DNA from 4 places in the Bacillus sp. UNCCL81 genome. Region 4 is predicted to be linked to each of the others. Evidence: riboswitches for the same ligand, from Rfam matches in the RefSeq annotation. Region 4 holds a riboswitch; each other region holds the start of a gene.
What was found. Region 4 has a riboswitch for S-adenosylmethionine ahead of BM319_RS08845 (trans-sulfuration enzyme family protein). Riboswitches for the same ligand answer to the same signal wherever they lie in the genome.

Region 1 (7,899 bases), on a different contig from region 4:
TTAACTTGAATCATAGTAAACTATTAAACAATTTACCAAAACAATTTTTTGCTTCACTAGTCCAAAAAGTAAATCAGTCAATCAGTAATGGTCATGATGTCATTAATCTTGGTCAAGGAAATCCAGATCAACCAACACCTGATCATATTATAAAAGCATTACAGCAATCTGTTGAAAATCCATTAACTCATCGCTATTCTCCGTTTAGAGGAATGAGCTCTCTAAAAAATGCTGTTGTAGAATTTTATAAACGAGAGTATGATGTTGATTTAGACCCAGAGGAAGAAGTAGCCATCTTATTCGGTGGAAAAGCTGGATTAGTAGAGCTACCACTTTGTTTATGTGATGCGGGAGATACAATTTTAGTGCCAGACCCAGGCTATCCGGACTATTTATCTGGTATATCTCTATCAAAAACAGTTCCATACATGCTTCCATTACTAGAAGAAAATCAATTTTTACCAGATTATAAGTTAATTCCTCAAGACGTTTTGGATGCTAGTAAAATATTATTTATCAATTATCCAAATAATCCCACAGGAGCTATAGCTACTGATGAATTTTTTAAAGAAACAGTTGAGCTTGCAAAAAATAATCAGATTACCGTTTGTCATGATTTTGCTTACGGTGCATTTGGTTTTGACGGCAAAAAACCTTTAAGTTATCTTCAAACTCCAGGAGCAAAGGAATGCGGGATTGAAATTTATACCCTTTCTAAAACTTATAATATGGCTGGTTGGAGAATCGGTTTTGCAGTTGGAAATAAAGAAGTTATTTCAGCAATTAATCTATTACAGGATCATCTTTACGTTAGCATCTTCCCTGCTGTTCAAGAAGCTGCCGCTGTTGCACTAACTGAATCGCAAGAAAGTGTCAAACAACTATTAGCTCTTTATGAAGAGCGTAGAAATGTATTTATTAGCGGTTGTCACGAAATTGGATGGGAAGTAACTGCACCAGCAGGTTCGTTTTTTGCATGGTTAAAAATTCCATCAGGTTTTACATCACAGGAATTTGCTGATCTTTTACTTGAAAAAGCTCATATTGCAGTCGCTCCAGGAAATGGATTTGGAGAATATGGTGAAGGTTATGTAAGAGTCGGCCTACTATCAGATACGGATCGCTTGAAGGAAGCAGTTGCTAGATTAAAAGAGATTGAAATATTTTCAAAATTTAATGTTTGACAATTGTGATTGTTCATGAAATAATGCGAATAGATTAAGAATTCAAAATTAAATATAACTTTATTCAGAGTAGGTGGAGGGACCGAGCCCGACGAAACCCGGCAACCGGCTAGTTAACTAGTACGGTGCTAATTCTCGCAGCATTTGCTGACAGATAAGGTGTAGGTAAACCTCTCCTTAGTGGAGAGGTTTTTTGTTTGATTAAAACTTTTTGGAGGTTTTGAAATGAGTGGAGTAATAGCAACTTACCAAGTTTATGATAAAAATCATCATTTAGAAAAAAAGGCAGAGTCAATTGCGCTAGGTTTAACGGTTGGTTCATGGACGAATTTACCTCAAAATGATCAAATTCAATTACAAAAGCATAAAGGCAAAGTACTTTCAGTTCATGAAATAGAATGCGAAGAAAATATAGTTAACTTTTTAGGCTATAAAGCGACAAAAGGGATTATTGAAATCTATTATCCTAGCTTAAATTTTTCAGCTGATCTACCAGCTATTTTAACAACTGTTTTCGGTAAGCTATCTCTTGATGGTGAAATTAAACTAATTGATTTAAATTTTACAGATGACATTTTAACTCTTTTCCCAGGTCCAAAATTTGGTATTAAAGGCATTCGAGAGAAGTTGGATGTATATGATCGTCCTTTATTAATGAGCATTTTCAAATCAATTATCGGCAGAGATATTCAATACATTTCAGGGGAATTAAAAAAACAAGCTTTAGGTGGCGTTGATTTAATTAAAGATGACGAGATTCTTTTTGACACGATTACCTCTATTACGGATCGCGTCACACACGGAAAAAATATTTTGAACCAAGTTTATGAAAAAACAGGACACAAAACTTTATACGCGGTGAATTTAACTGGCCGTACATATGAGTTAAAAGAAAAAGCATTACGGGCTGTTGAAGCTGGTGCTGATGTATTTTTATTAAATGTGTTCTCGTATGGAATTGATGTACTGCAAGGATTGGCAGAAGATCCATCAATTAATATTCCAATTATGGCACATCCTGCTGTATCGGGTGCGTTTAGTTCCTCTCCAATTTATGGTATTGACGCTGGATTATTACTAGGGAAACTTTTACGAATTGCTGGTGCAGATTTCAGTCTATTCCCTTCTCCATATGGATCAGTTGCATTACAAAAAGAGACAGCATTAAAAATCGCTGAAAACTTAACAGTATCAAATGGACTAAAAGAGACATTCCCAGTACCATCTGCTGGAATTCACCCAGGACTTGTACCTCAACTAATTCAAGATTTTGGAATTGAGCAAGTCATCAACGCTGGCGGCGGTGTGCATGGACACCCGGATGGACCAATCGGTGGAGGTAATGCATTTAGAGAAGCAATTTCAGCAACATTATCTGGAGTTGAGCTAAAAGACTACGCACTTCCAAATACATCACTACAAAAAGCATTACAACTTTGGGGGTAAACAACAATGGCAATAAAGATTTTTTGTGATTTTGATGGAACAATTACAGAGGGTGACAATATCGTTAATTTAATTAAAGAATTCACTCCACCTTCAGTAAGTGAATTAACAAGTGAAGTATTAAATGGCAATATATCAATTCGAGAAGGCGTAGAGAAAATGTTTGCTACGATTCCTTCAACGAAAAAACAAGAAATGACCGATTTTGTAATTGATCGTACTGTCATTCGAGATGGTTTTAGCGATTTTATTCAATTTGTAAGCGCTCAACAATATGAGTTGAAAGTTGTAAGTGGCGGACTAGATTTTTTCGTTCATCCTATATTAGCGGATTACCTTCCAACTTCGGAAATTTTATGTAATCGTACTGACTTTACAGGCCAAACTGTAAAAATTCATTGGGATCACTCTTGTGATGAAAACTGTACGAATGATTGTGGAATGTGCAAACCATCTGTTAAAAGAAAATTTAGTGAATCAAATGATTTTATCATTGTCATTGGCGATTCAATTACTGACTTACAAATTGCAAAAGAAGCAAATTTAATTTTTGCCCGAGATTTCTTAAAAGATAAATGTGTAGAATTATCTTTACCTTTCATTCCTTTTGAAAATTTCGATGATATTCGAGCTTCATTAGAGAAGGAGGTACTAGTATGAAGGACTTTTTCAAACATTATGATGAAATCCGTGAAGTAAAAAAAGTACTTGCTGATCGAGATTGGTTTTTAGGAACTAGTGGAAATTTATCAATTAAAGTAAATGAGGAGCCTTTGAACTTTTTAGTTACAACTAGTGGTAAAGATAAAACAAAACATACTTATGACGATTTTTTACTCGTTAATGAATTTGACCAATCTGTTTGGGATGAATCAAAAAAACCATCAGCTGAAGCCATTTTGCATCGTCTAATTTATCAACACACAAATGCAAAATGCGTTCTACATGTACACACTTTAGCAAATAACTTTATAACAAAGGATTTTCCATATCAAGATGAGTTATCTTTTTCTGGTATCGAAATTATAAAAGCATTAGGACTATGGGAAGAAGATGCAGAAATTACAATTCCAATTATAAAAAATCATGCGCATATCCCTACTCTTGCAAATGAATTTCTACCACATATTAAGAATGATCATGGTGCTGTATTAATTCATAATCATGGTATAACAGTATGGGCCGAATCGGCATTTGAGGCTAAGAAACATTTAGAAGCTTATGAGTTTCTTTTTCAATACGCATTACAAGGTATACAAAAAAATACATTTATAAAGAACTAATTTGGAGGAATGAAGAATGGCAACAATTTGGGTAGAAAAAAAAGATTATCATATTACAAGTGATGTTGAAGTAAAAGCATATTTAGAAGAACAAGGTGTTATTTATGAAAATTGGAATATCGAACAATTACAAAGTTCGTTACAAGAAAAATTTATTCTATCAGATGATGAAAAAGCAGCGATTCTTGAAACATTTAAAACTGAAATCGACAGTATTTCATCAAGACGTGGCTATTTAGCAAGTGATATTATTACGCTTTCAGAAGCAACTCCAAATCTTGATGAATTACTTAAAAACTTCAACCGTGAGCATCATCATACAGATGACGAAGTTCGCTTCATTGTTAGCGGTCACGGAACGTTTATTATCGAAGGAAATGAAGGCTTTTTCCATGTTAATTTGAATCCTGGAGATTTAATTTCTGTACCACCAAATGTACGCCACTACTTCACATTAGCAGAGGATCGTAAAGTAGTTGCTGTTCGATTGTTTGTTACTACTGAAGGCTGGGTGCCAATTTACGAATAATTTGATAAAAACTAAATTGACTCATATCCACTTTAGGATGTGAGTCAATTAATTTTCTTCTTCATTAAAATGATCTTCTCGGTAGTCGATATATAACGACCCGTCGGTTTGTACTTCAACAAAAAACACATCTGAAACTGATTTTATGCCTACCCTCTCAAGTTGAGCCATTAACCATTTTTTATCCAAGTTTAAATTTGATAATGCGTCTTCATTTACTTCCCCGTCAGTTACCACTGCTGTTGAAGTTGGAAATAACAAAGTTTTTTTCCACGTTTTATTTTTTTTCGTTTTAACATCTTTTGTTTTCATAATGGACAGACTGCCATCGATTTCAAATATAGCGTACTCAACATCTTTCAACGAATAAATACTCTCATTACGAAGCATTCCTTGAAATTGCTCCGTATCTATTCTGGCTTTTTTTAATGCATTTTCCATTATTTTTCCTTGTCTAATTAAAATAATTGGTTCACCAAGAATCAGCCGACGTGCAGTTTTAGATTTTAAACTTAAATACCCCATGACGATCGTCAAAACTGCCCAGCCAACTAATCCAATGATTCCATCCTCAATATCTAAAGTTTTAGATGTCGTAATTGATGCTGCTATATTCCCTATTGTTATGGCTGTTATAAATGTAAAAACATCTAATTGACTAATTTCCTTCTTCCCCATTAATCTCGTTAAAATAAATAAAACAAAAAATGAGCATATAACTCTTAATACTACTTCATTAAAGCTCATTTAGTTCATCCTTTCTCTTTCAAAAAAACCGTTTTAAGTATTTATTAATCAACTTAGCGTTTGAAAAATAGAACGAAACTATTCTTTATTATTTCTAAAAAATTAGTAAACCTGACCGGTTGTTATGTCCTCATAAATTACCGATTATTGAAGAAAATAATATTATTCATTTATAATCGACTAATTTATTGAGGTGAGATCTTGAGTAAAAAACTATCACTTGTTGGCTTAATATTAATGGTATTTACAACTGTATATGGCTTTGGAAATATACCTACAGCTTTTTATTTAATGGGATATAGCGCAATTCCATGGTATTTACTCTCAGCTATTACGTTTTTTATTCCATTTGCTTTTATGATGGCTGAGTTCGGAGCTGCATATAAGCATTCTGAAGGTGGAATTTATACATGGATGGCTGATTCAGTTGGGCCTAGATTCGCTTTTATTGGAACTTTTATGTGGTTCTCTTCCTATGTAATTTATATGGTTAGTGTCTCTTCAAAGGTTTGGATTCCGCTATCAACGTTTATTTTTGGTAGAGATAAAACCCAATCCCTTTCATTATTTGGACTTTCATCTACTCAATCAATTGGCTTATTAGCATTACTTTGGATGTTAGTTGTGACATATTTTGCTTCTAAAGGGATTGAAAGTATTAGTAAGGTTACAACGATTGGTGGGGTTACAGTTTTCTCATTAAATATAGTATTGCTAATCACAAGTATCCTTATTTTTCTATTCAATGGAGGAAAATTTGCTCAACCAATTAAAAGCTTTTCATCAGCATTTGCTCACTCACCTAATCCAAATTATCTATCTACCCTTGCGATCTTATCATTTGTTGTATTTGCAATCTTTGCATATGGCGGTTTAGAAGCAATTGGCGGATTAGTTGATCAAACAGAAAACGCCGAACGTAATTTTCCAAAGGGCATTACGATTTCAGCAATTATTATCTCAGTAGGATATTCGTTAGGTATTTTTTTAGTAGGTATTTTTATTAACTGGTCAAATGATTTAAGTGCTAGCACTACAAATTTAGGGAATATAACATATGTGCTAATGTACAATTTAGGATTAGAACTTGGAAAAGCTTTTACATTATCAACACATACTGCCGATCTAATTGGCATTTGGTTTGCAAGAATTACTGGATTATCAATGTTTCTTGCATATACCGGAGCATTTTTCACATTAATTTATGCTCCATTAAAAACAATCATTAAGGGTACACCAAAATACTTATGGCCAACAAAATTTACAGACACAAATGAGAAAGGTATGCCTGTCAATGCAATGTGGGTACAATTTGCAATAGTTTCATTTATCATTGTCCTAACATCCTTTGGAGGTCAAGGAGCGTCTGCATTTTTTAATAAAATAACTTTAATGACAAATGTTTCAATGACATTACCTTATATATTCTTAGGAATTGCGTATCCAATGTTTAAAAGGAATGATCAAATCGATAAACCATTCCAAATTTTAAAATCAAATTCATCTGCTTTATTTGCAAGCATTCTCGTTATATTAGTAGTTGGATTTGCAAACTTTTTTACAATCATACAACCGGCTATTGAGGGTGATTACAACTCAACAATCTGGATGATTGCAGGTCCCATCTTCTTTTCAATATTAGCTTTACTAATTCTTAACCGTTCAAGAAAACATACCCAAAAAGAGAAGAAAATTGCCTAGCAATCTTCCCACTTATTGTTAATAACAATTCCGAAAGTAAGTTGGAAATATAGCACATACTAAATTTGGAGGTGATATTTCATGGGTCACAATCAAAATCCACATGTAAAAAAGAAAAACAAAAATAAAGGGCAACCTACACCAGCTGCAGTTAATTCAGAAGGTTATTTTGCTCCAAGTAAATCAAATACTGAAGCTCTTAATGAAGTTAAAAACTCATAAAGAAAACTCGCGATTGGTGAGTCCTTAGGTGAAATCAAAAGGCGCAATTGCACTGATACTTAAACCCATCTGCGCCGATTTTTCATCTCCGTTTGCCAATTTGTACTTTCTAAATATGTAAAAAAATGACCGTCATTTTGGCGGTCATTTTTGATTATTTACTCATCGAATTCGCAGTTTTTACTAAATCTCGAATCGTGTATTGTTTACCAGTTTCTTCTGAAAAAAGAAGTGAAATTGAATGATAAAGCCCGTCTTTCTTCCAACGAATTGTTTTTGTATTATCATCATCAGCAACAATCAAAACTTTTGTTCCATCTTTTAATTTAGTTGTTTTTAATGGTTGTTGTTCATCTGGGAATGAAGGTTTTTTATTATGATAAGTGATGACAAACATTGTGACTTCTACTTCTTCATTTGAGTAATTAAAAGAGGTAGCATTAATAGCTCCATTTTTTTGATTTTTTTGTACATCCATTGTGACATCCTTTGCTCTAAACGGTATCTTTTTTGGTACAACTAGTTCTTTTTGTACATCTTTAGGTAATTGATCTACATCTTGTTTTATAGTTTTAGGATATTCTTTTTTTAATGATTCAACTGCACCATTACCATGAGAACAAGCAGTAAACAAAAGAATTGAGAATAAAAGAATAATTTTTTTCAATCCACATGCCCCCTATTTTTCCAAATCTACCGTTTCACTTAATATCTCTAAATGTCATCATATTAGTCCTAAGACAAATAAAAAACTGCCTGTATATACAAGACAGTCTTAAAACCTTTT
Region 2 (7,899 bases), 580 kb from region 4:
ATAAATGGCACAGGGATTTTCAGAGATGGAAAATTAGTTGGATGGTTAGATGGACCACCGGCAAAATCAATACAAATTATTGATAATCTGATCAAAGAAACGAATGTCCAAATACCATGTAATAAAAAAGAATTTGATTCGATGGAGCTTACTCGGGTAAAATCTATGACGGAAATTAAAATCAAGGATAATATTCCAATTATAAATATAAAAATAAAATCAATTGGCCATATTGACGAGGTATTTTGTAATGCCAATTTTGATAAAGCTAAAACACTCAATAAATATGAAAAGTCAGCTGAAAATGTTATAAAACAATCAATGGAAAAAGGGATTTCTGAAGTAAAAAAATTCGGTGGAGATGCATTTGGTTTTGGTGAAAAATTATACATGGTTAATCCAAAAATTTATAAAAAATATGAGGGTAATTGGAATGATACATTTAAAAAAGCAAAAGTTACAGTAAGTGTCGACGTTCAAATTAATAACGTTGGAATGAGAAGGAAATCTTATCCTTATTAGGAAGACTTAGTATTTGCTTTTAAAATTCTCCTTGAAAAAACAGGACATTAGAACTCAGTATAAAACCCAACTTGGAAACTACAAAAGCCCCCTGTACTATTCGGGGGCTTTTCAATGTAATGCAATATAATGTAATCAATATTAAAAAAGTTCGAACACTAAATAAACTTCGTCGAAAAGTAATATATTAAATTTTTATGGAGAGGTTTTTCTAATATATCACTACTAGTTATTACGGACATAGTGTCACAAGTAGAATAATTTCTTATCACTAAGAAATTTGTAGATATTTCCCGGGAATTTGTAAGATTTTGATATGATATAAAATAAAATCTACTATTCAAAAGTATTATTTTAAACTGAAATCAACTGATATCAGTTGATTTTTTATTCTACTGGTGGCCTAGATGAAAAAATCTAATAACGATCGAATATCGCATAGTGATACATTTGTTCAATTTTATATTACTTTTTTGTATCGCATACAAATTTTTACGATTAGGAAACAAAAAGCCGATACATCCTTATGGAAGTATCGACCTGAAAGTACTTATTAAAATTTTTAAAAGTTTTAAACAGATTTGTACAAGATTAGCAGAAAAAGATTTTAATAGGTCCTTTATTTTCTAAATAAAGAGAAAAGCCAGCCCCATTTATCTCTAGGCTTTTGTATCACAATTTCTAAACGTTTATTAAAATCATCTTGTGATCTCCATTCTTTTCTCTGTTCTTCTCTTATGTTTTGTATTTCTTCTTGTAAAAAATCAATTGTTTGTTTTTCTTGTTCAAGTATTGTCTCGTATTGAATTTTTTGTTGTTCAGCTAATTTTTCAATTTTGGTATAAGTTTTATTAGATGAATTCCCAATATTTGCACTTATATCATGATGATCTTGTTGAAGCCTGGAAACCGCCGTTTTAAGTTCTGTCATATCATTTTTCAGTTGTACATTCATTTCACGTGCAGCTGCAAGTTCACTGACTAAAAATCTTAAAAACTCATTTAATTGATTTGGGTCATGTGGTAAATTTTCATATGTATCGGATATCGCAATTTGAGTTTCATCGTAACCTTCTAATCTTTCTTTTTGTTGAAACACGAGGTCTTTTGCAGTATCTTCTAGGGGCTTTTCTGAATCGCGTAACGCTATAAGCACTCTAATATCAGATTGAACAAATATTCGCCGATCGCCATCTTTCAAGAACTCATATCCATTGCGCTCTAAGATTTGACCATACTTTCGAACAGTAGGTGTTGCAATACCCAGTTCTTCTGCTACTTCCTTGGAAGAAAAAGCTCGTTCATTCGGTTGTATATCACTTCGCATATCGGACCTCCTTTTTAACAAATATGAAGGATTTTTCGGCATATTGCAACATATATCACTGTGATACAAAAAAACAAGTGATAATTTCCTACTTCAATATTGTTGAAAATAGCGCTCTTACAAATGCATTTAAAATTTACAGCTTGAACATTTGATTTATGAATTCTTTCTAAAAGTAAGGCTTAGAAAAGCAATATAAACGATATATATACTAACTCATACTTTATAAACTAGAGCTATTGATAGTGAAATCACCTAAAAAAACCCCTTTTCACACTTAAGGAAAATAGGGGATAAATTCATTATACTAAAATTGACATTAATTAGGGCCTAAAGCACCAACTACCGGATGTGGAACATAAGGCTCTTCCAAATATGCAACTTCTTCCGCGGTTAAATTAACCGACAATGCACCAACAGAATCTTCTAAATGTGAAATTTTAGTAGCTCCAATAATTGGTGCTGATACTGGTTCTTTCTGCAGTAACCAAGCAAGAGCAATGTTTGATTTTGTTACTCCATGTTTTTCAGCAATCTCTGCAACACGTTCCACAACATGACGATCCGTATTTTCAGTTGCACCGTATTTAGATTTTTGAGTTTCATCAGTTTCAGATCTAAGTGTCGTATTTGACCAATCACGTGTCAATCTTCCTGACGCAAGTGGACTATATGGAATTACGCCGATTTTTTCTTCTTTACAAAGAGGCAGCATCTCCCTTTCCTCTTCACGGTATATGAGGTTCAGATGGTTTTGCATCGAGACAAATTTGGTCCATCCATTTTTCTCTGCAACATGTAATGCCTTCAAAAACTGCCATGCATACATAGCGGAAGCACCGATATATCTTACTTTTCCAGCTTTTACTAGATCATGAAGTGCCTCCATTGTTTCTTCGATTGGAGTGTTATAATCCCAACGATGGATTTGGTATAAATCCACATAATCTGTTCCTAGGCGTTTAAGACTTTTATCAATTTCACTCATAATATGCTTTCGGGAAAGTCCTAAACCGTTCGGACCTTTGTGCATAGGGAAATAAACCTTCGTAGCAAGAACAATTTCATCTCGATTGGCATAATCTTTTAAAGCTCTACCAACATATTCTTCACTAGTTCCATCTGAATAGACATTCGCCGTATCGAAAAAATTGATCCCTAAGTCTAGTGCTTTTTTAATGATTGTACGGCTACTTTCCTCATCGATTACCCATGGATGAATCCAACGTTTTGCATCTCCAAATCCCATACAACCAAGGCAAACTCTAGATATTTCTAATCCTGTATTCCCAAGTTTTGTGTATTCCATTGTTTTATCCTCACTTTCGGAAATATGTAATCTATTAATCTTTAAAAACTATACCTGGACTACATCACTAAAATTGTGATTGATAATCTCTACTAATTTAAATTCCCTGTTCTCATATTCAAACTTAAGGATGCAACAATTTCCAATTCGATCTTGTTGTACAATCGAACTTCTATGCTCCCAAACCCGCATGAAATTTCTTAAAGCTGCTCCATGGGATATAGCTAATACCACTTCATTGTCTTCTTCCATTATTTTTTGGCATGTAGTAGCCATTCTTTGTTGCAGTTCTTTTTGATCTTCTCCACCAAACTTAACAAAGAAATCACCATAAGGTAGCGCTGGATTTAAATCTTCACTTTCACCTTCAAAAGTTCCGAAATTCCATTCTTTTAATCCTTTTAATCTTGTATACGGCAATTCCGTCACGATTTCCAACGTATCACTAGCTCTTTCTGATGTGGAACAATAGGCATGATCAAAAATAACTTTTTGTTCTCTAAAGTACTTTGCAGCAGCCTCTGCTTGTTTAATTCCAAATTCAGTTAAAGGTGAATCACACCAACCTTGAATTTTCCTTCTTTTATTAAATAATGTTTGTCCATGTCTCATTAAATAAAAAGTCTTTTTCATTTGTATCCCCCTTTTGAATCTTAAAAGCCTATTTTAAAAATCAAGTGGTACGAGTCATTAGACCTTTTTTGCCTCAAAATTTAATAACAACTTACAATCTTATATTATCAATATATTATTTTTAATCGTTAGCATATTCCTCTCAAATAATTGCCTATTACTCTTAGTTCTAGAAAATTTTAACAAACTGACCACAAAAAAAGCCCAAACCTTTGTTACATATAGGCTTGAGCTTTTCTAAATAAATTATTTTGCTGTAGTAGTGTATTTTTCTTCCAAAGACTTCTTTAAAAATGATGCTAATTCAAGCATTCCGAATTTTCCAGCTTTTTCTTCTGCATCTGAGTTATAGTTCGTATTTGTATTGATATCGTAAGTAAAAATTGTGCCTTCAGCATTTCTAATAAATTCGATTCCGGCAACTTGAACATTATTTTTAACTAGAACTTCTTTATATTTATTTATTATTTCGTCCTCAAAGCCTTCAATGATTTGGAACTTAGGCTTCTCTTCTACTTCTTCTCCTACTGGGCAGAATAAATCACCAATTTGGCATGCATCAGCTGGGCAAAGTTCAAAGCCTTCCGAAGTATCAACTTTAACAGCATATACAAAGTTTCCTCCTACAAATTCACAACGAGTGATGTAGCTTTCAGGTGATTGGATGTATTCTTGAATAAGGGTAATGCCATCGACTGGTTCTTCGAATGTAGGCCCTTCTACATAAGCTTTTAAAGCTTCAATACTATGGAAAAGCTGAACACCTAAGCCTTTACCTGCACGATTATGTTTTGTAATAAATGACTGTCCATCAAAGCTATTAGCTGCCTTAATAATGTTTTCTTTTCCAACCGCTGCAATCGTTTTTGGAGTCTTAACACCATACTTTTCTAGCTCTAAGTATTGTAAAACCTTACTAACTTCTAGCTTTAGGGCATTCGTACCATTTAAAACCGTACGGCCATGTGCTTCAAGCCAAGCTAAGACTTGCCCAGTAAATTCTGCTGCAAAACGATGATCACGTGTATGAGAAGAAGCACTCATTCGACTATAGAAAATCCCTTCTGGTGGTACGGTTGATAAATCAACAGTACCTTCGTCTAAATGCCATTCTTCAAATGGAACACCAAGCTCCTCTAATCTTTTTGTTAAATGGATTGTCCATTCACTATTTTCATGTATTACATATACTTTGCTCATTTTTATGTCCCCATTCTAGTTTTTTATTAAACTACGTTTTTTTTCTACTAATGGCATAACTTGCTTTGAAAAGCGTTCCATTTCCTCTAATTGAGGTGAAAATTGTAATAATAATAAGTCTAAGCCAGCTTCTTCATATTGTAAAATTCGATCTGCAATTTGCTCTGGTGTCCCTACTAGATTTGCTCTAAGACCACGATTTGAAACTGAGTAATCTTGTAATTGTATTTGTTGCTCTAATTGTGATTTAGTCGTGAAGTCTTTAAAGCCCGCATAACCGCTAGAATCTTTCACAGTCGTAATTTTTTCTAACTCAGCTAAAGCCTCTTCTTCTGTATCTCTACAAATAACATAAGCAGCCATACCGAAAGAACTTAAAGGTGCATTGCCAGTTTGTTCACGGCGTACTTTCATATCTGTTACTTTCTGATTAATTTCTTCAACTGTTCCACCGTGCATCACATAAGCGTCACATTTTTCAACAATTGTTTGCTTACCTTTTTCACTTTCACCACCTGCATAAAGAATCGGGTTTGGTCTTTGCACAGGTTTTGGAGCAAGTTTCGTATCTTTTAAGTCGTAAAATTTTCCTGAATAATTGAACGTTTCTTCTGTCCATAAGCCTTTTAGGACATCAATAAACTCCTCTGTACGGGCATAGCGTTCATCATGTTCTGTAAAAATACCGCCATATTGACGAGCTTCTTCTGCCCACCATGCAGAAACGACGTTTAGCGTAAAACGGCCGTTACTGATTTGATCGATATTAGCAGCCATTTTTGCTGTTACTGCAGGATTATGAAAACCTGGACGAATCGCGGTCATAATTTCGATTTTTTCCGTTACTGCAGCAAGTGCCGCTGCTGTAGACCAAGCTTCAAGGGAATCATGTTCTGGACCTTTAATATCGTTTAAATATAATTCAGCAATTAAAGTAGTCGAATATCCCCATCTTTCAGCTGATTGAATGACCTCTTTAGCATATTCAAATGTTGGTGGCATGCTTTCGTCATCCACATTACGTAACCATCCTCCAAAAATCGGTAACCAAAAACCATATTTCATTTCTATTCTCTCCTTTATCCTCAAAATTATCTAGTTTTCGCATCAGTTAAGTTGGATTTATATATAGTGGAATTCAGTTTTGTTTAACCTTCCGCGTAAATAAATAAAAAATAAAAAAGCCTCTTTCATTCAGAAAGAGGCATCGGAAACAATTGTTTTCGACTTATCTATCAGAATGTTTTCATTCTGCAGGAAGTGGCACCGTTCCTAAATAAGGAGGTTGCCGGACGTCATAGGGCCTGATCCCTCGGTCACTCTCGATAAGTTTGAATTATGTAATTTCTTTAACTGAATCATAAATCCTAGTAAACAGATTGTCAATAAGGGAATTTAAACATTTTTTGAGATAGCGCTTTCATTTTTATTAGAAAAAATAAAATTTTATAATTTTTTATTGCCATTAAACCGAAGTTAATACATAGTACCAGTTCCCTTTAGTATCACTTCTGATTTTACTCGAAGTTCAAGTTTTGGATAAATTTCTTCCCACTTATCTATTACTTTTTTTGTCACTCCGTATTTTGCTTGATAGTTTAACCCAAGTCCAAGTGGATCAACATTTAATTCCTGTAGACGTTCTAGAAATTTTTTTGTTCTTGAGCTCATAATGATTGATGCTATCTTCTCATACTCTTTCAATTCTCTATCTTGATGTAATGTCTTTTTAGATTCCTCAATGAATCCTTTTACCTTTATATGAACGTCTACATATGGTTTTTTATTTTTAGGCATAACAATTTTCATGTCAATTTTCGTATTTCCAGCACTTACGAAAAACTGATTCTTTCCTTTTCCAACATTAATTAATGTTGTTTTTTTGGGATTTAAAAGTTCATTAAGTAATCTTGTTTCGTCGCGATTTAATACTGCTTTAAATTTTGTTCCTTTAAAAACTGCGGAAGTATTAATTTTAAAGGTACTATCGAACGGTTCAATAATAGGTAAATATGGATCTATACCGTTTTCTGTCAATCGCATATAATAATCATTAAGTATCTCTGACATTACATATGGTGACCTATTTGATTCTTCATTAAAAGCTAACACAAGAGCGTTACCCGCTAATCTCTCTGATTTAACCCTCCATGATAAAGCTTCTTTTGCAGAAGGTTCTCCTACAGCTACATAAGCAACACCTTGAATATCTGGCCGTTTAATAAACCACTTCATCAAATCAATTTGGTTTTCAACTAGTAGATCTTTATCAATAACGATTACCCTACATTGAGCAAAATCTAATTTTTTATCTACTAAAGATTGGATTATTCTAATGGCCTCAGAAACTGAAGTTGATTTTTGAGAAATAATTTGAAAATTAGACCTTCCCGCTCCAATTTGTGCTGTAGGGATGGCTAATTTCACTGACACTAGGTAGATGCCATTTTCATCTGTATGATCAATTCCTATCCCTACGACAAAAAAACGTTTATCAACATCGAGTAATTGGCAACCAGACATAAAACTTAATTCCATAATTAACAACAACGTTAATATACGTTTCATGCTCTTTGCCTCCGAGATAAGAAAAAAATTAACACTACTAATATGACTTCAGCAGGAAAACGGATATTTTGCCATATTTTAATCAGATCAAAAAATTCTCTTTCGTTCGTAAATGTCTGCAGTGTCAACGTAACGGCTCCAAAAAATAGTAAAGTCATATATCCATAAAATTTCCTTTTTTTAGCAGGTTTTAAATTATAATTAAAAAACATTCCTTCAAATAGTTTTAAACCAACATGCCATGTTAGTATACCAAATAACAGTGACATCAAAAGGAATATATAAACCATCAAATATAGCACTCTTTCGATAAACCCATATTCCATTCTTAGAGAATCAG
Region 3 (7,899 bases), on a different contig from region 4:
AAATAAGCATGAACTAGCTTTATAGATTTTTAATTTTATCAACCGAAATGACTACTGGAACCGTAGCGCCTTTGTCACGTTTAATAATGTAATCATGAACTTCTTTTGATTGATAAGCCTTTACAATCTTTGAAAAATCCTTGTCATTTTTATTCTTCGTACGAGATGCAATAACATTGATATACGGCATAGCTGCTTTATCATTTGGATCTTCTTTATAAAGTGGATCGTTTGCAGGGTCTAAGCCTGCTTGAACGGCAAATCCATTATTGATGATAGCTGCTGCCACATCATCCAATGATCTAGCTGTTTGCCCTGCAGCAATCGGTTTGATTTTTAGATGCTTAGGATTTTCTTTAATTTGTTCAATACTTCCTTTAGGGTCAAAATTATCTACTAAACTAATTAACTTTGAAGATTGTAATAGTTTAAGTGCACGGCCTGCATTCGTAACATCATTTGGTATCGTAATAGTTGCTCCATCTGGAATATCACTTAACTTTTTAAACTTATGTGAGTAAATTCCCATTGGCGCAATCACCGTCGAGCCAATCGCAGAAATATCTAAATTATGATCACCTTTAAATTGGTTCATATACGTAATCGTTTGAAAAGCATTTAAATCAAGACTACCGTCATTAAGTGCTGTGTTAGGTTGAACATAATCTGAAAATGAAATAATTTTCAATTTAATGCCTTCACTTTTTACTTGTTTTTGTACAATATTCCAAAGTTCATAGTCATCACCGTTAATACCAATCTTAACCGTTCTCTCCTTTCCGTTACCTGATGATGCTTTAGAACCACATGCTGATAATACCGAAACCGTTAATAATAATGCTGCAAAAATAGTAAAAAACTTTTTCATCCTCTTTTCCTCCTTACATATCTTGACCACGTATTTCCTAAACTTTGTATGAGTTGAACAATAACTACTAGTAATACAACTGTAATGACAATAACCAATGTTTCAAAGCGCTGATAACCATATGTAATAGCTAAGTCACCTAATCCCCCAGCACCAACGGCACCAGCTGCCGCAGTCGATCCAATCAATCCAATCGTTGCAGTTGTAAATGATAGAATCAACGATGGAATCGCTTCAGGTAAAATAAACTTCAAGATGATTTGAAACTTTGTTGCTCCCATTGAATAGGCTGTTTCTAGCACCCCTTTATCAACTTCTAGCATGGAATTCTCAATCAATCTTGCCAAATAAGGTCCTACAAAGATTGAAAGCGGAACAATTGCTGCAATTACACCAATGGACGTTCCCGTCAATAATCTAGTAAACGGTATAATGGCAACTAGTAAAATAATAAATGGTACAGATCGAACAATATTTATAATGGTATTTAACAACGTAAATAAAGGTTTGTTTTCCATTATATGACCTGGCCTTGTTACAACTAGGATTATACCCAACGGCAATCCTATGATTGTGCCAAAAATAAATGACCCTAGCACAGTTAGAAATGTATCTTGAGTTGCCTGCAAAAACTGCGGCCAAAAGAATTCCCAATTAAGCTCCATTTAACTCAACCTCCCTTACGTCTATCCCCTTTTCCGAAATAAATTTTATAGCTTTTGCGCTTTCCTCTTTTGTTCCTTCTAGTGCCACAAGCAAATTCCCATAAGGTCTTTCTTGTAGCTCTGTAATGGATCCATAAAGAATATTTAAATGGATATCGAATTTTTTAAGAACCTCTGATAATAATGGGTTACCTGCCTTGTCACCTAGGAAGACTAATTGATAATATTTTCCCTTTGATAATGATTTCGATAACTTAGATGGCACCTCATTTTGTAATACTGTGTTAACAAAATTCTTTGTAATACTTTTTTGTGGATTCGTAAATACGTCGTAAACATTACCTTCTTCTACAATTTCACCATTATCAATGACGGCCACTTTATCGCATAGATCACGAATTACACTCATTTCATGGGTAATAAGGAAAATTGTAAGATTATAGGATTTATTTACCTTCCTTAAAAGCTCTAATACATTCTTTGTTGTTTCAGGGTCTAATGCAGATGTAGCTTCATCACATAGCAAAAGATCTGGATCTGTTACGAGTGCCCTTGCAATCCCCACTCTTTGCTTTTGTCCTCCCGATAAGTGGCCCGGAAATACATCTTGCTTCCCTGTAAGTCCTACAAATTCAATTAACTCCATTACCTTTTCCTGGACATCTCGTTTCTTTTTTCCTTCTAGATATAGCGGCATTGCTATATTATCAAATACCGTTTTGGCAGAAAGTAGATTAAAGTGTTGGAAGACGACACCAATTTTTCTACGTGTCTTACGTAACTCTTCATCTTTTAATTTCATTAAGTCCAATCCATCAATGAAAACTGATCCTTCTGTTGGCTCCTCAAGTCTATTTAAACAACGAATCAATGTACTTTTTCCTGCTCCGGAAAAACCAATGATCCCAAAGATCTCTCCTTTCTCAATTTTCATATTAATATTATTTATAGCTTTAATTGGTGGTCTTCCAGGATAAACCTTGGAGACATTTTTAATTTCAATCAAATTACTTCCCCCAATGCAAGTTATTTCAATTCACTATAACTAAGTAAACAGATTTGAAAACTAGGTTTTATAACTATATATCCCCCTTTTTCTCCTATGGCACCTCATCAAAAAACCCCTCTTCTTATCCAAGAAAACAGATAAGAAGAGGGGTTATAATATATAAGCCACTTTACTTCTTATCTTTCAAATCGCATGAACGATTTGCAGGAATTAGCACGGTATTTGTTACGAAACAACAAACCCGTTGCCGAGGTATCGCAGGGCCAGTCCCTCCACCTCTCTGGATAAGTAATAGAATTTATTAAGTTTTTAAATTATTGTGTTCATGTTATCTCTCTTTTTATAATCCGTCAAGAACTATTTTTAAATTTTTTAGTCAAAATTGAGTTTTGATAATAGTAATTTTATTAAACACACTGTTTGGCATAAGTCTTAGGTCCTTCATATTCAAATCAAGAAACTTATTTCATAAACCGTTTGGAATAGGTCTAGATACACATTTTTTAGTTTTTATTAGTAATTCATTTAAAAGAAGGAAAAAAAGCAGACAAGGATAGAACTTGTCTGCTTTTTTGAATTGTGCCTACCATAATGTAGGCTTTACCACCATGAACCATAGCATGATCATCAAAAGAACGATGTAAATCCAGATAGATCGACGAAGCTTCTGAATCAACATTCTCCCGTCATGGGTTGGTTCACTGAATTTCCGAATGGTCGGTGAAAAGGCTCTAGCTAGGAAAAATAATGAACTCACCAAAAGAAGAATAGTCATCACAATCCAAGATGTTTTCCACGACCAATGGCCCGCTAGTACCAACAAGATCCCTGATCCAACCAGTACATGCCCAGCATGCTTTGCCAATCTGACAGCAAACCGGAATACATCCAAATAGCTCTGTTGTATCGCGGACTGTGTGGTATGCAGCTTTTTAAGTATAGGAATCAATACAAAAAAAGGACCAATCGATAAAATTACACTAGCAATATGTATGTAAAGAAGCAGTCTATACAGCATAAAAATTAATCTTGGATGAGACGAAACTCATGAACCCATACCCTCATTTTTGGCAGCCAAGGCATTCCAGGATGGATTGATAAGATCGATTGCTTATACTCTTCCACTGTCGCATAGCCTTCTTGCTTAGCATCCTCATCTGTTAATTCACCAAGGGATTGAGAATAAACTTTTTCAACAACATACTGGTGATTTTGAAGGGTCATCACTTCCCCAACATCTGCATATCTTCCGTTTCGGCGAGTAGCAGTTTTTTGTCCTGCTAATACCTTTTTGACATCCTCTTGAAGAGTAACAAGGCGTTCAATCGTACATGTTTTTGGTGGTAAAGCGTTCGTTTCATTTTGATTTGACATTTAATCCATTCTCCATTTCATTTTAATTTTATAGTTAAGTCTATTAAAAAAAACGACTAGTTCCATTTTAATTAAATTAGTACATGATTAGCAAATTTTATTTAAGAATATTGCAATAAGTACCACCATAATAGGGACCAATAAAAAAACAGAAAAACTCCCAAGATAGTTTTTCTGTTTTTTACAGTTAATACTCATTCAGCTAATCCATGATTTAATAATCGTAATCCAAATCTTCAAAGCGGTAAAACCAATTAATACTGCCAGAATTCCTCGTAAAACCTGCGTTTTTGTTTTTTTGCCTATTTTTGCTCCTAATGGTGAGGCAATTAAACTTGCAATAACAACAATAATTGTAGGCAAAATTTCAACCTGACCAGTAGAGATTTTCCCAATCGTTACGCCTATTGAAGAGATAAATGTAATGGCTAATGACGAAGCAATTGTCACACGAGTTGGTATTTTTAAGATTGTTAACATGATTGGTACTAACAGAAATGCTCCTCCTGCACCAACAATACCCGCACTAATTCCAACGATAAATGCCAAACCTGAAGCAAGCCAAACATTAATTGAAATTTGACCATCTGCTGACATCTCGACGTTTTTTCTAGGAATAAACATTAAAACGACCGCAATCATTGCTAAAATACCATAAACAAGGTTAATACCATGTTCTGAAAGTAGATTTGAACCAAATCCACCAAGAAAACTTCCTATTAGTACACTTATTCCCATACTTAATATAACTTTTTTATTTAAATAACCGCTTTTACGATAACTTAATACCCCACCTAAAGTTGCAAATACTACTTGGACAGCACTTATACCTGAGACTTGATGTGGTGTAAAAGCAGCAAATCCTAATAATGGAGGGATAAATAAGAGCATTGGATAATTTATAATCGCTCCACCAATTCCTACCATCCCTGAAATAAAGGACCCAAAAAAACCAACTAAGAAAAGTACTAAAATTAAGGTCCATTCCATTTTAAGTCCCCCTATAATAGAAAAGGAGATGTGACTCTTAACTCTCCTTTTCATATTAATCTTTTAACTTATCCCTTTTTAATCCAAAATTTTAAAACATTGTCTTCTTCTGTATAATTTAATAATTCGTGTCCACCTGATTTAGCCCAAGCTGCAAGGTCGTTTTTAGCACCTTTATCAGTTACATGAATTTCAAGTACTTCGCCTGCTTCAATCTCTGCAATTGCTTTTCTTGTTTTTACAATTGGAATTGGACATGCTAAACCTTTTGCATCTAATAATTTTGTAGTTTTCATTCTATTCTCCTCCAAGTCTCATTATCGTACTGCACAGCGATTTGGACCAATTTCCATTTCTCTCTGTTTTTCTTCATTTAAATTAATTTTGCCCATATTCACTTCACGGATTTCTTGATATGAGTTGGGTTGTGGAGGTAAGTTCTCAGTTACTAATTTTCTAAACTCACTTTCACTCTCAATGTTCAATCCATGATTCTGATCAAATAAATATCCTAGTTTCTTATAAACACTACCATCTTCGTTCAATTCACTAATCACCATAAAATGTGATGGAAGCACAATTAATTCAAGCGATAAATTTCGGTATTTTTTATAAAGGGTTTCGCGTAAGTCCCCTACCCAATCCTCTGCCATACCAGCAAGATCAGGTCTACCAATTGAATCGATAAATAAAATATCACCAGAAAGTAAGAACTTTTCATCAATAACAAATGAAGTTGATCCGATTGTATGACCTGGTGAATAAAGAGCCTCGATATTGATTGACGTTTCACCAATCAATACCTTATTACCATCTTCTAATGGACTATATTCAAAAGTAACTTCTTTAGCATCCTTTGGCGGTAACCAGTATGTTGCTCCCGTAATCTCAGCAATTTTTCTACCACCAGAAATATGATCTGCATGAAGGTGAGTATCAAATACATTTGTGATTTTTGCGTTCTTTGTATTTGCAAAATCAATGTAGAGATCCGTCATTCGAGTAGAATCAAATATAGCTGCCTCATTATTTGAGATAACCATATAGGATAAACATCCCTTGCCGATTCTGACAAATTGATACAGCTCTCCACCATTTTTCAAATCTGCAATTTTTACTGGTTCTAGATGTTCACTCCACTCTTTCATTCCGCCTTTAAGGTAAGCTACGTCTAGTCCCTCGTCTGAAAGCATCTCTGCAATCATGATGGAAGACCCTTCTTTAGCACACACAACTAAAACATCTTTACTTGTAGGTATCTTATCTAAAATATCTTCAACCCCATCAAGTAAATCAAAATAAGGTATATTTAAATGTTCAAAATTTGAACCTTCAATTTTCCAATCGTTATAACCATCAGTATTTCGTACATCTAGAATAAATAGTTCTTCTTTATCAAATATTTTTTTTGTAATCTCTTTTGCAGACATTGCTGTGACTGCCATATCTTATACCCCCTATAGTATAATTTCATTCAAAAAAAATTAGATTAACCTTTTATGCTCGTTGTTTTCCCAGACCATTCAGTCATTCCAGGAATGACATTAAATACATTAGTAAAACCGCTAGAAAACAGTAATTGAGCAGCAAGATCACTACGGTTTCCAGTTCTGCAAACAATATATATTTCATTATCTTTATTTAATTCTGTCATACGGTTCTCCAATTCACCTAAAGGGATTGATACCGCATTTGGTATATGATTAAATACATATTCTGCTTCTTCTCTTACATCTAAAACGATTATATTTTCGTTTTGTAGCTTTTGATTTAATTGATCGTTCGAAATGACGTTTTCAAATCTTTTTTCAATTGTATTTTCATCTGAAGATTTTCTTAAATAATGAAGTAATACTTCTCCATTTTCAATTGTACCTAAATATTGATTTCCAGTGCTTTCCGCCCAAGCTTTAATGTCTGCTTTTGAACCTTTATCAGTCGCTTGAACCTCAATCACTTGTCCATTATCTAGATCCTTCATTGCTTTTCTAGTCTTTACAATCGGCATTGGACAAGCTAATCCTTTTGCATCTAATTTCATGTTAGTTTTAATGAACTCCATATTATGACCTCCGCACTTATGATACCACCTAGGGTATTAATTTAATCAAAAAAATTATTCTACGTTTCCTTCCCAAGAAAGCATTCCGCCTACCATGTTTTTAACGTTAAACCCTTGAGATTGAAGGAATTCCGTTGCACGCCCACTTCGAGCACCTGAACGACAAACCATAATATATTCTTTTGATTTATCTAATTCATGTAATCGAAATTCGATTAACCCAAGTGGAATATGAATTGCTTCATGGATTTTTCCAGCTGCAACTTCATCTACCTCACGTACATCGATAATATTTACTTCTTTTCCAGTTTTCAATTCATTTTCAAGCTCAATCGCAGTAATTTCATTCATGTCATTCAAATCCTTTCTAATTAAATAAATAAGTTAACTTGACCTTCTTCTGCTTCACCTAAGTAGGCTGCAACACCAGCATATTGAATATTCTCTAATAACTCTTCGGTTTGTAGACCTAACAGATCCATTGTCATTGTACATGCTACTAAATTTATATCTTGTTCTTGGGCCATTTCAATTAATTGTGGCAAAGGAACTGCATTATGCTTTTTAATAATATCCTTAATCATTTTTGGACCGAAACCAGCAAAGTTCATTTTAGAAAGTCCCATTTTATCAGCGCCTCTAGGCATCATCTTTCCAAACATCTTTTCAATAAAACCTTTTTTTGTTGCTACATGTTCACTTTTTCGTAAAGCATTTAGTCCCCAAAATGTATGAAAAATGGTTACTTCATGATCAAAAGCTGCTGCACCGTTCGCAATAATATAGGCGGCCATTGCTTTATCATAATCTCCACTAAATAAAATGATATTTGTTTTCTTAGTTGTCATATTCCTTCTCCTTCTCGTTCTTTATACCCATTGGGGTATATTAAAAAACAAAAAAATATATTATATCTTATATATACTATTAC
Region 4 (7,899 bases):
AACTTATAAAAGTTCGGTTTCTTTAATTGAAGGAACAAAGGCGCATCAAAAAATCCAAAGAGAATATGGTGAACAGGATGTAAAAGAACGACCTATATCCGGCACTATAAAATTGGATCAATTGGCGTTTCAGATAGAAGGCCGTTGTGATGGATTATTACTGAAGGATGATCAATATATAATAGAAGAAATTAAATCAACAATGAAGGATTTAAATGAAATAAATGAAAATTCATATCCTGTTCATTGGGCTCAAGCAAAAGTTTATGGATATTTTATTTGTGAAGAACTACAGCTTGAAAAGATTACACTTAGACTTACATATATTAATATTTTAACTGAGCAAAAAATAAGCTTCGATCTTTTGTTTACAAAGGATGAATTAACAAATTACTTATACAAAATGCTAGAAATTTATTATCCTTTTGCAAAATGGAAATACGATCATATTGAGTTAAGGAATCAGACCATAAAAGAATTAAATTTTCCCTTTCCTTCTTTCAGAAAAGGACAAAGAAAGTTAGCAGGTGCGGTATATCAAACGATTCAAGAAGGTAATAATTTATTTGCTGTTGCACCAACTGGAATAGGAAAAACGGTATCAACTATTTTTCCAACTGTTAAAAGTATTGGTGAGGATCGTATCAATCGGATGTTTTACTTAACTTCTAAGACAATAACTAGGACTGTTGCTGAAGAAGCATTTAAGCGCATGACAGATCAAGGACTTTGTATAAAGTGTACGACGATTACAGCAAAAGATAAAATCTGTTTTAAAGAAGAGACGATGTGTCAAAAGGATTATTGTGAATTTGCCAATGGTTATTATGACAGAATTAATGATGCTGTTCTTGATATTCTTTCATCCGAAAAAGCACTAACTAGGGAGAAAATAGAAGAATATGCACGAAAACATACAGTCTGTCCATTTGAATACTCATTAGATTTATTAAATTCTTCAGATGCTATTATTTGCGATGTAAATTATATTTTCGATCCTAGAGTATCGTTAAAGCGATTATTTGATGAGCATAAACGAAGTACAGTTTTATTAATTGATGAAGCTCATAATCTTGTTGATCGCTCAAGAGAAATGTATTCTGCGAGTCTATTCAAATCTAAATTTTTAGAGTTGAAAAATCGATATAAAAATTTAAAAGATGAACTTTATGCCATAATAAATGAAATAAATAAGCGTTTTATTGAATTAAGAAAGAAATGGAAGGACGTTGTAACCCCAGTTTCAAAGGAAATAGATGGGGATTTACTAGAACTTCTACATACATTCAATGAAATCGTAGAAATAAAATTACCGGAAATGGACGAGGACGAAAATAAACAACTTTTGCTTGATACTTATTTTGAGTCACTCAACTTCGTCAAAATCGCAGAGTTTTTTGATGAAAATTACGTATGCTACTATGAACTATATAAAAGTGAAGTTCATTTAAAGCTATTTTGCCTTGACCCATCTAAAGTTGTAAATGACGTAATAAAAAGATTTCGCTCAACAATTTACTTTTCAGCTACTTTAACCCCAATACAATATTTTCAAGATATGCTTGGTGATCAAAGTCGCGATTATACAATTTCAATCGATTCTCCTTTTCATAAGGAGCAATTGGAGGTAACAATTGACCCTCTATCAACGCGGTATCAAGATCGTGAAAGAAATTTAGAAAGATTAATTGATTCGGTATATAAAGAAATTACGAAAAGAAAAGGTAATTATTTAGTTTTTTATCCATCCTATCAATATTTAATTCAAAGTGTTGATTTATTTAAAGAGAAATACCCTACTATAAAAACAATCGTTCAAGAAAATGGTATGACTGAAATTGAACGAGAGGAATTCCTTTTACAATTTGATAGTCTAAATGAAGAAACGCTAGTTGGCTTTGCGGTATTAGGCGGTATATTCTCTGAAGGGATCGATTTAAAGGGTGATCGTTTAAACGGAGTCGTAGTAATTGGTGTAGGATTGCCGCAGATTTGTTTAGAAAGAAATATTTTAAAGGAGCATTTTAATTCGGTTGGAAAAAATGGGTATTATTATGCATATGTCTTTCCAGGTATGAATAAAGTAATGCAAGCGGGTGGAAGAGTGATACGATCTGAATCAGATGAAGGGACTTTATTACTAATTGATGACCGATATAAGAGTTCACTTTATCAAAGTTTATTACCTGAAGAATGGAAGTAAGAGTTAATAATTAAATAATTCAAAAAAAACAATTGATAATTATCAGAGTTTTTAATATACTTATCAATATAATTAAATAATCTTATCAAGAGCGGTGGAGGGACTGGCCCGACGAAACCCGGCAACTCTAGTAAAAACTAGAAAGTGCTAAATCCTGCAGGTGAAAAACCTGGAAGATAAGAGCGATATGTATATTTTGCGGACATAACCACTTCTTATTTTTTAGGAAGTGGTTTTTTATTTGACTAAAATGGGGGATTTATAATGACTAACACAAAAGAGGCTTTAAACACGAATAAAAAATCAATTGAAACGGTAGCTGTTCATGGAAGCAAAGGTTATGATCCATTAACTGGTGCGATTAGTTATCCAATTTATCAATCTGCTACTTTTAAGCATGCAGGTCTTCATCAATCGACTGGATATGATTATGCAAGATTACAAAATCCAACTCGTGAAGAAGTTGAAAATACTGTTGCAAAATTAGAAAGTGCAAATTATGGTGTTGCATTTTCAACAGGAAATGCAGCCGTTACTGCAGTATTAAGCTTATTTAAAAAAGGTGACCACCTAATTGTTTCAGATGATTTATACGGTGGTACATATCGTTTATTCGAAGAAATTTATTCGCCATATGGACTTGAGCATAATTTTGTAGATACGACTGAAATTGAAAATATTCTTGATGCACTTAAACCGAACACAAAAGGAATTTTTATTGAAACACCATCAAATCCAATGATGAAAGTAACTGATTTAAAAAGAGTAGTTGAGCTTGCAAAAGAACGAGATATAATTGTGATCGTTGATAATACATTTTTAACACCTTATTTCTTTAGACCAATTGAATTAGGTGCAGATGTTGTTGTTCATAGTGGAACAAAATATTTAGGTGGCCATAATGATACACTTGCTGGTTTTGTCGTAACAAATTCTGAATATACGAATGAACGAATTCGTTATTATCAAAAATCAACAGGAGCAACATTAGCTCCATTTGACTCTTGGTTGATCTTAAGAGGAATTAAAACATTACATTTACGTATGGAATACAGTCAAAAAAATGCAATTGTACTTGCGAAATTTTTAGAAAATCATCCGAATGTTACTGAAGTGTTTTATGTAGGGTTACCAACGCATAAAGGGTATTCAATTATTAAAGAACAAGCAACTGGATTTGGTGCAATGATTTCATTTAAAGTGAAAGATTTAAGTTTGGTTGAACAAGTATTAGGAAGTGTAAAAGTTATTACATTCGCAGAAAGCTTAGGTGGAGTTGAATCATTAATTACGTACCCACATACGCAAACTCATTCAGAAATGCCAGAGGAATTTAAAAGAAAGCTTGGTCTAGATGACCATACACTTCGTTTATCTGTTGGTATTGAACATATTGATGATTTATTAAATGACTTAGAAAATGCATTGGGGTGATGAGGATGCAATTTGGAACGAAATTAATTCATAATGGAAATGAAATAGATCAGGCAACAGGCGCATTAAGTATTCCGATTTATCAAACTTCAACATTTCATCAATTTGATATAGAGAATTTTGGTAAGTACGACTATGCAAGAAGTGGAAACCCAACAAGAGAAGCATTAGAAAATACAATTGCAAAGTTAGAAAATGGTGTTCGCGGTTTTGCATTTTCATCAGGGATGGCTGCAATCTCATCTGTATTGTCTTTGTTCTCAGCTGGAGATCATATTGTCATTTGTGAAGATGTATATGGAGGAACATTTAGAATCGCGACTAAAGTATTAAATCGTTTCGGAATCGATTTTACATTTGTAGACGCTTCTAATTTACAAGAGATTAAAGCCGGAATAAAGCCAAATACAAAAGGACTTTATTTAGAAACACCGTCTAATCCTCTTTTGAAAATTACTGATTTGAGTAGTGCAATCAAGATAGCAAAAGAAAATGACATCCTTGTCATTGTAGATAATAGTTTTTTATCACCATATTTACAAAGACCTTTAGATTTAGGAGCTGATATTGTCGTTCATAGTGCAACAAAATTTATTGCAGGCCATAGCGACGTAATCGGAGGGCTAGCGGTCGTAAATTCGGAAGAACTTGCAAATGATTTATACACAATCCAAAATTCATTCGGGGCAATTTTAGGTCCACAAGACTGTTGGTTAACATTAAGAGGATTAAAGACATTAAAAGTTCGTATGGATGCATATGAACAAACTGCATCAAAATTAGCAAATTGGCTTTTAGAACAAGAAGAAGTTGAGGATGTTTATTACCCAGGACTAAAAGATCACCCTGGTCACGATATACATTTTGAGCAGGCTACTGGAGGAGGAGCAGTCCTTTCATTTACACTAAAAACGATTGAACAAACGACAAGTTTCCTACAATCAGTCGAAAACGTTGCAGTTGCCGTTTCATTAGGTGGAGTTGAGACAATTGTTTCATATCCTGTGAAGATGTCCCATGCTGCAATACCGCTCGATGTTCGTGAAAGATTAGGCGTAAAAGATACATTAATAAGAGTGTCAGTTGGTTTAGAAGATATTGAAGACTTGATTGCAAGCTTTAAAAAAGCATTAAATGCAGGGGTAAGAGAAAAACAAGAAGTGCAGGAATAGGGAAACCGGATAATTAAAAAAGAGAATCTGTCTTAGAAACACGAACAAATTAAACTCTATATTAAAAATCCCACAATGGAATTTCTGTGGGATTTATTTATTTTATATTTTTTAATTTTGCGCTATTGATGATGCGTAAATTAGATGTAAACTTTTTAAGTAATATAAAGATTTTTAGTTGACTATGAAATGAATATTTCCCCGTCACCAATTTCCTCTTGAATTACCTCAGCTGCACCTATAAGTGCCAAAGCGTTTCCAACTAATTGAATTGAATCAGAAAGCACGATTTTTCTTTGTAATTCAAGTAAATTTTTCTTATCTGAAGTGAACAATTGCTTAGAAACGTAAAAAGCAACGGATAACTGACCAGCTGTGCCAATCCACATGCCTGATATGATATCTCTTTTCCCTTGAAAGATTGAATCTTTGTCAATTGAATATAATTTTGATAATGTAATCGTTTCATATAATTGTGCAACTGCCTTAACCCACGATGCAGCAACAATTTGTTTTTCAAGACTTGCTTGTAAACCGTCATCTTCTATAGTAGTTATTTGATTTTGGTCTTTCCCTTCCTTTTCCTTGATATTTTCTTCTAGCATCTTTTCCATCTCCAATATAAAATATCTGTTATTTATATAACTATTCAACTTAGTGTGATTGTGATTCTATCTAATAGGATATTTTCGTATTACAATAATTAACTTTTCGTTAAATTAGGATGGAATCAACTAAATAATCTGATGTCTAATTAATTAATATTCAAGTTTGAATTGTCTAAAATTGGATAAAAAAAGCTAATTGACATATGGTTAATTGTAATGAAAAGGTTTCACTATGTTTATAAACGAATATTTTTTAAAAATAATACAAAAAATGTTCGTGTTTTTGCTTGAAACGCATTCATATTGATGGTATTCTATTTTAGGTTGATCAAATGATATAAATTAAACCTTATTTGGAGGTATATATAGATGTATGATGTTATCGTTGTTGGAGCAGGACCTGCTGGAATATTTACTTGTTATGAATTAACTTTAAAAATGCCTAATGCTAAAGTACTACTTGTTGATAAAGGACATGATATATTCGCAAGACATTGCCCGATTTTACAAAAGAAAATTGAAAAATGTCCGCCTGCTGCAGGTAAAAAAGAATTTTCAGGTTGCTTACCAGCTTGCTCAATTACAAATGGTTTTGGTGGTGCTGGAGCATATTCAGATGGAAAATTTAATATTACAAGCGAATTTGGTGGATGGATGACAGATTACTTATCAGATTCACAAGTAGTTGAATTAATCAAATACGTTGATGAAATTAATTTAGAACATGGTGCGACTGAATCGATTACTGATCCCTTAACAGAAGAAGTTAGAGATATTGAACGTCGTGGTTACGCAGCTGGACTTAAATTATTACGCGCACAAGTTCGTCATTTAGGAACTGAGCAAAATTTAGAAATTCTAAAAAGCATTTACGAGTATTTAAAAACGAAAATCGATATGAAGTATAAAACTGAAGTAGAGGACTTAATAACTGAAAAGGTTGAAGGTACTCATATCATAAAGGGAATTAAATTAAAAAAAGGTGAAGAATTACATGCTAAGAAAGTTGTAATTGTGCCTGGTCGTGATGGCTCAAAATGGCTAACTGATGTTATGAAAAAACGTCGTTTAAAAATGTCAACAAATCAAGTTGATATTGGTGTTCGTGTTGAGACTTCAAACGTAGTAATGGAAGAGATTAACAAGCACTTATACGAAGGTAAATTCGTCTTTAATACTAGCGTGGGTACAAAAGTCAGAACATTCTGTAGTAATCCATCTGGACACGTAGTAGTTGAAAATCATTCAGGAATTATGACTGCTAATGGTCACGCTTATAAAGACCCTAAACTAGGTAGTCCAAATACAAACTTTGCCTTATTAGTATCGCATCAATTCGCAGAACCATTTGATAAACCAAATGAATATGCGCACGAGGTTTCACGCCTTGCAAACATGCTTTCACACGGTGGAGTAATCGTACAAAAATACGGAGATATTTTAAAAGGTCGCCGTTCAACTGAAAAGCGTATTAAAGAAGGCTTTTTAGAACCAACTTTAAAAGAAGCAGTACCAGGAGATTTAGGATTAGTTTTACCATATAATACAATGAAAAGTTTAATTGAAATGGTAGAAGCATTAAATCATGTAACTCCAGGTATCGCTGCAGAACATACACTTTTCTACGGCGTAGAAGCAAAATTCTACTCAGCACGACCAAAGCTAAATGTACACTTTGAAAGTGAAATCTCTGGATTATATCTAGGTGGAGATGGAGCAGGAGTTACTCGTGGCTTAGCTCAAGCAAGTGCTTGTGGTGTATGGATTGCGCGTGATATCATTACAAAAATCGGAAGTAAAGAAAAAGAATTAGTTACTATTTAATACTTTATTTAACAAACCTCTATTGCATTGTTATAGCATTAGAGGTTTGTTTTGTTAGACTAAACATTTAATTAATTATTTTAGTATTTGGCTTAAAAAAGAATTAACGTGACTTTTTTGAAAAGGTATAATTTAACTAAAAACTAAAAGGTTTGTGATATCTTGCAATTAAAAACTAAATATAAAACTTGGATTCGTATCTATAAACTGCTTATATTTCTAGTGATTTCACTCATCTTTCTTTCTGTAACAATATTACCTGTTAATACATATGTACGAATTCTATCAGGAATTTTAGCTGTGCCATTTCTATATATAACACTTATACTTTCTTATTCTATATACCAATTCGCATCCATTGGAGGGAATTATCAGTCAAAAATTCATGACTTAATTGTGTCCAAAGTAAAGTGGGATGGAGACGGAACACTTTTAGATATTGGTACGGGCAGCGGTTCGCTGATCATTAAACTCGCAAAGGCTTTTCCTACATCAGTATTAACTGGAATTGACTATTGGGGGGGAAATTGGGAGTATTCAAAAGCACAATGCCAGCAAAATGCAGAAATAGAAGGTGTTTCTCATCAGATTCATTTTGTGAAAGCAAGTGCTTCAGAACTCCCTTTTAATGAGAATGAATTTGATGTCATTGTAAGCT

Region 1: another riboswitch for S-adenosylmethionine. It lies ahead of BM319_RS05935 (2,3-diketo-5-methylthiopentyl-1-phosphate enolase); the one in region 4 lies ahead of BM319_RS08845 (trans-sulfuration enzyme family protein).
Region 2: another riboswitch for S-adenosylmethionine. It lies ahead of BM319_RS06205 (LLM class flavin-dependent oxidoreductase); the one in region 4 lies ahead of BM319_RS08845 (trans-sulfuration enzyme family protein).
Region 3: another riboswitch for S-adenosylmethionine. It lies ahead of BM319_RS17670 (methionine ABC transporter ATP-binding protein); the one in region 4 lies ahead of BM319_RS08845 (trans-sulfuration enzyme family protein).

Annotation. Positions count from the first base shown of each region.
Region 1 covers NZ_FOMF01000002.1:1,189,211-1,197,109, forward strand. The annotation lists gene BM319_RS05930 (pyridoxal phosphate-dependent aminotransferase) at 1-1,184, shown strand, start outside; SAM riboswitch class I at 1,242-1,345, shown strand; gene BM319_RS05935 (2,3-diketo-5-methylthiopentyl-1-phosphate enolase) at 1,410-2,630, shown strand; gene BM319_RS05940 (2-hydroxy-3-keto-5-methylthiopentenyl-1-phosphate phosphatase) at 2,637-3,290, shown strand; gene BM319_RS05945 (methylthioribulose 1-phosphate dehydratase) at 3,287-3,913, shown strand; gene mtnD (acireductone dioxygenase) at 3,930-4,442, shown strand; gene BM319_RS05955 (DUF421 domain-containing protein) at 4,491-5,189, opposite strand; gene yjeM (glutamate/gamma-aminobutyrate family transporter YjeM) at 5,391-6,890, shown strand; gene BM319_RS24615 (hypothetical protein) at 6,972-7,112, shown strand; gene BM319_RS05965 (hypothetical protein) at 7,267-7,779, opposite strand.
Region 2 covers NZ_FOMF01000003.1:56,840-64,738, reverse strand. The annotation lists gene BM319_RS06230 (Ger(x)C family spore germination C-terminal domain-containing protein) at 1-522, shown strand, start outside; gene BM319_RS06225 (hypothetical protein) at 1,142-1,849, opposite strand; gene BM319_RS06220 (aldo/keto reductase) at 2,169-3,158, opposite strand; gene BM319_RS06215 (histidine phosphatase family protein) at 3,207-3,791, opposite strand; gene BM319_RS06210 (ATP-grasp domain-containing protein) at 4,038-4,991, opposite strand; gene BM319_RS06205 (LLM class flavin-dependent oxidoreductase) at 5,007-6,056, opposite strand; SAM riboswitch class I at 6,217-6,323, opposite strand; gene BM319_RS06200 (Ger(x)C family spore germination protein) at 6,468-7,559, opposite strand; gene BM319_RS06195 (GerAB/ArcD/ProY family transporter) at 7,556-7,899, opposite strand, start outside.
Region 3 covers NZ_FOMF01000008.1:158,004-165,902, forward strand. The annotation lists gene BM319_RS17660 (MetQ/NlpA family ABC transporter substrate-binding protein) at 20-868, opposite strand; gene BM319_RS17665 (methionine ABC transporter permease) at 865-1,533, opposite strand; gene BM319_RS17670 (methionine ABC transporter ATP-binding protein) at 1,523-2,539, opposite strand; SAM riboswitch class I at 2,716-2,833, opposite strand; gene BM319_RS25140 (hypothetical protein) at 3,126-3,560, opposite strand; gene BM319_RS17680 (ASCH domain-containing protein) at 3,566-3,916, opposite strand; gene BM319_RS17685 (sulfite exporter TauE/SafE family protein) at 4,115-4,906, opposite strand; gene BM319_RS17690 (sulfurtransferase TusA family protein) at 4,975-5,202, opposite strand; gene BM319_RS17695 (MBL fold metallo-hydrolase) at 5,224-6,351, opposite strand; gene BM319_RS17700 (sulfurtransferase TusA family protein) at 6,396-6,968, opposite strand; gene BM319_RS17705 (rhodanese-like domain-containing protein) at 7,023-7,319, opposite strand; gene BM319_RS17710 (DsrE/DsrF/DrsH-like family protein) at 7,340-7,816, opposite strand.
Region 4 covers NZ_FOMF01000003.1:641,150-649,048, forward strand. The annotation lists gene BM319_RS08840 (ATP-dependent DNA helicase) at 1-2,203, shown strand, start outside; SAM riboswitch class I at 2,283-2,386, shown strand; gene BM319_RS08845 (trans-sulfuration enzyme family protein) at 2,468-3,637, shown strand; gene BM319_RS08850 (trans-sulfuration enzyme family protein) at 3,643-4,809, shown strand; gene BM319_RS08855 (hypothetical protein) at 4,992-5,414, opposite strand; gene BM319_RS08860 (NAD(P)/FAD-dependent oxidoreductase) at 5,787-7,241, shown strand; gene BM319_RS08865 (class I SAM-dependent methyltransferase) at 7,401-7,899, shown strand, end outside.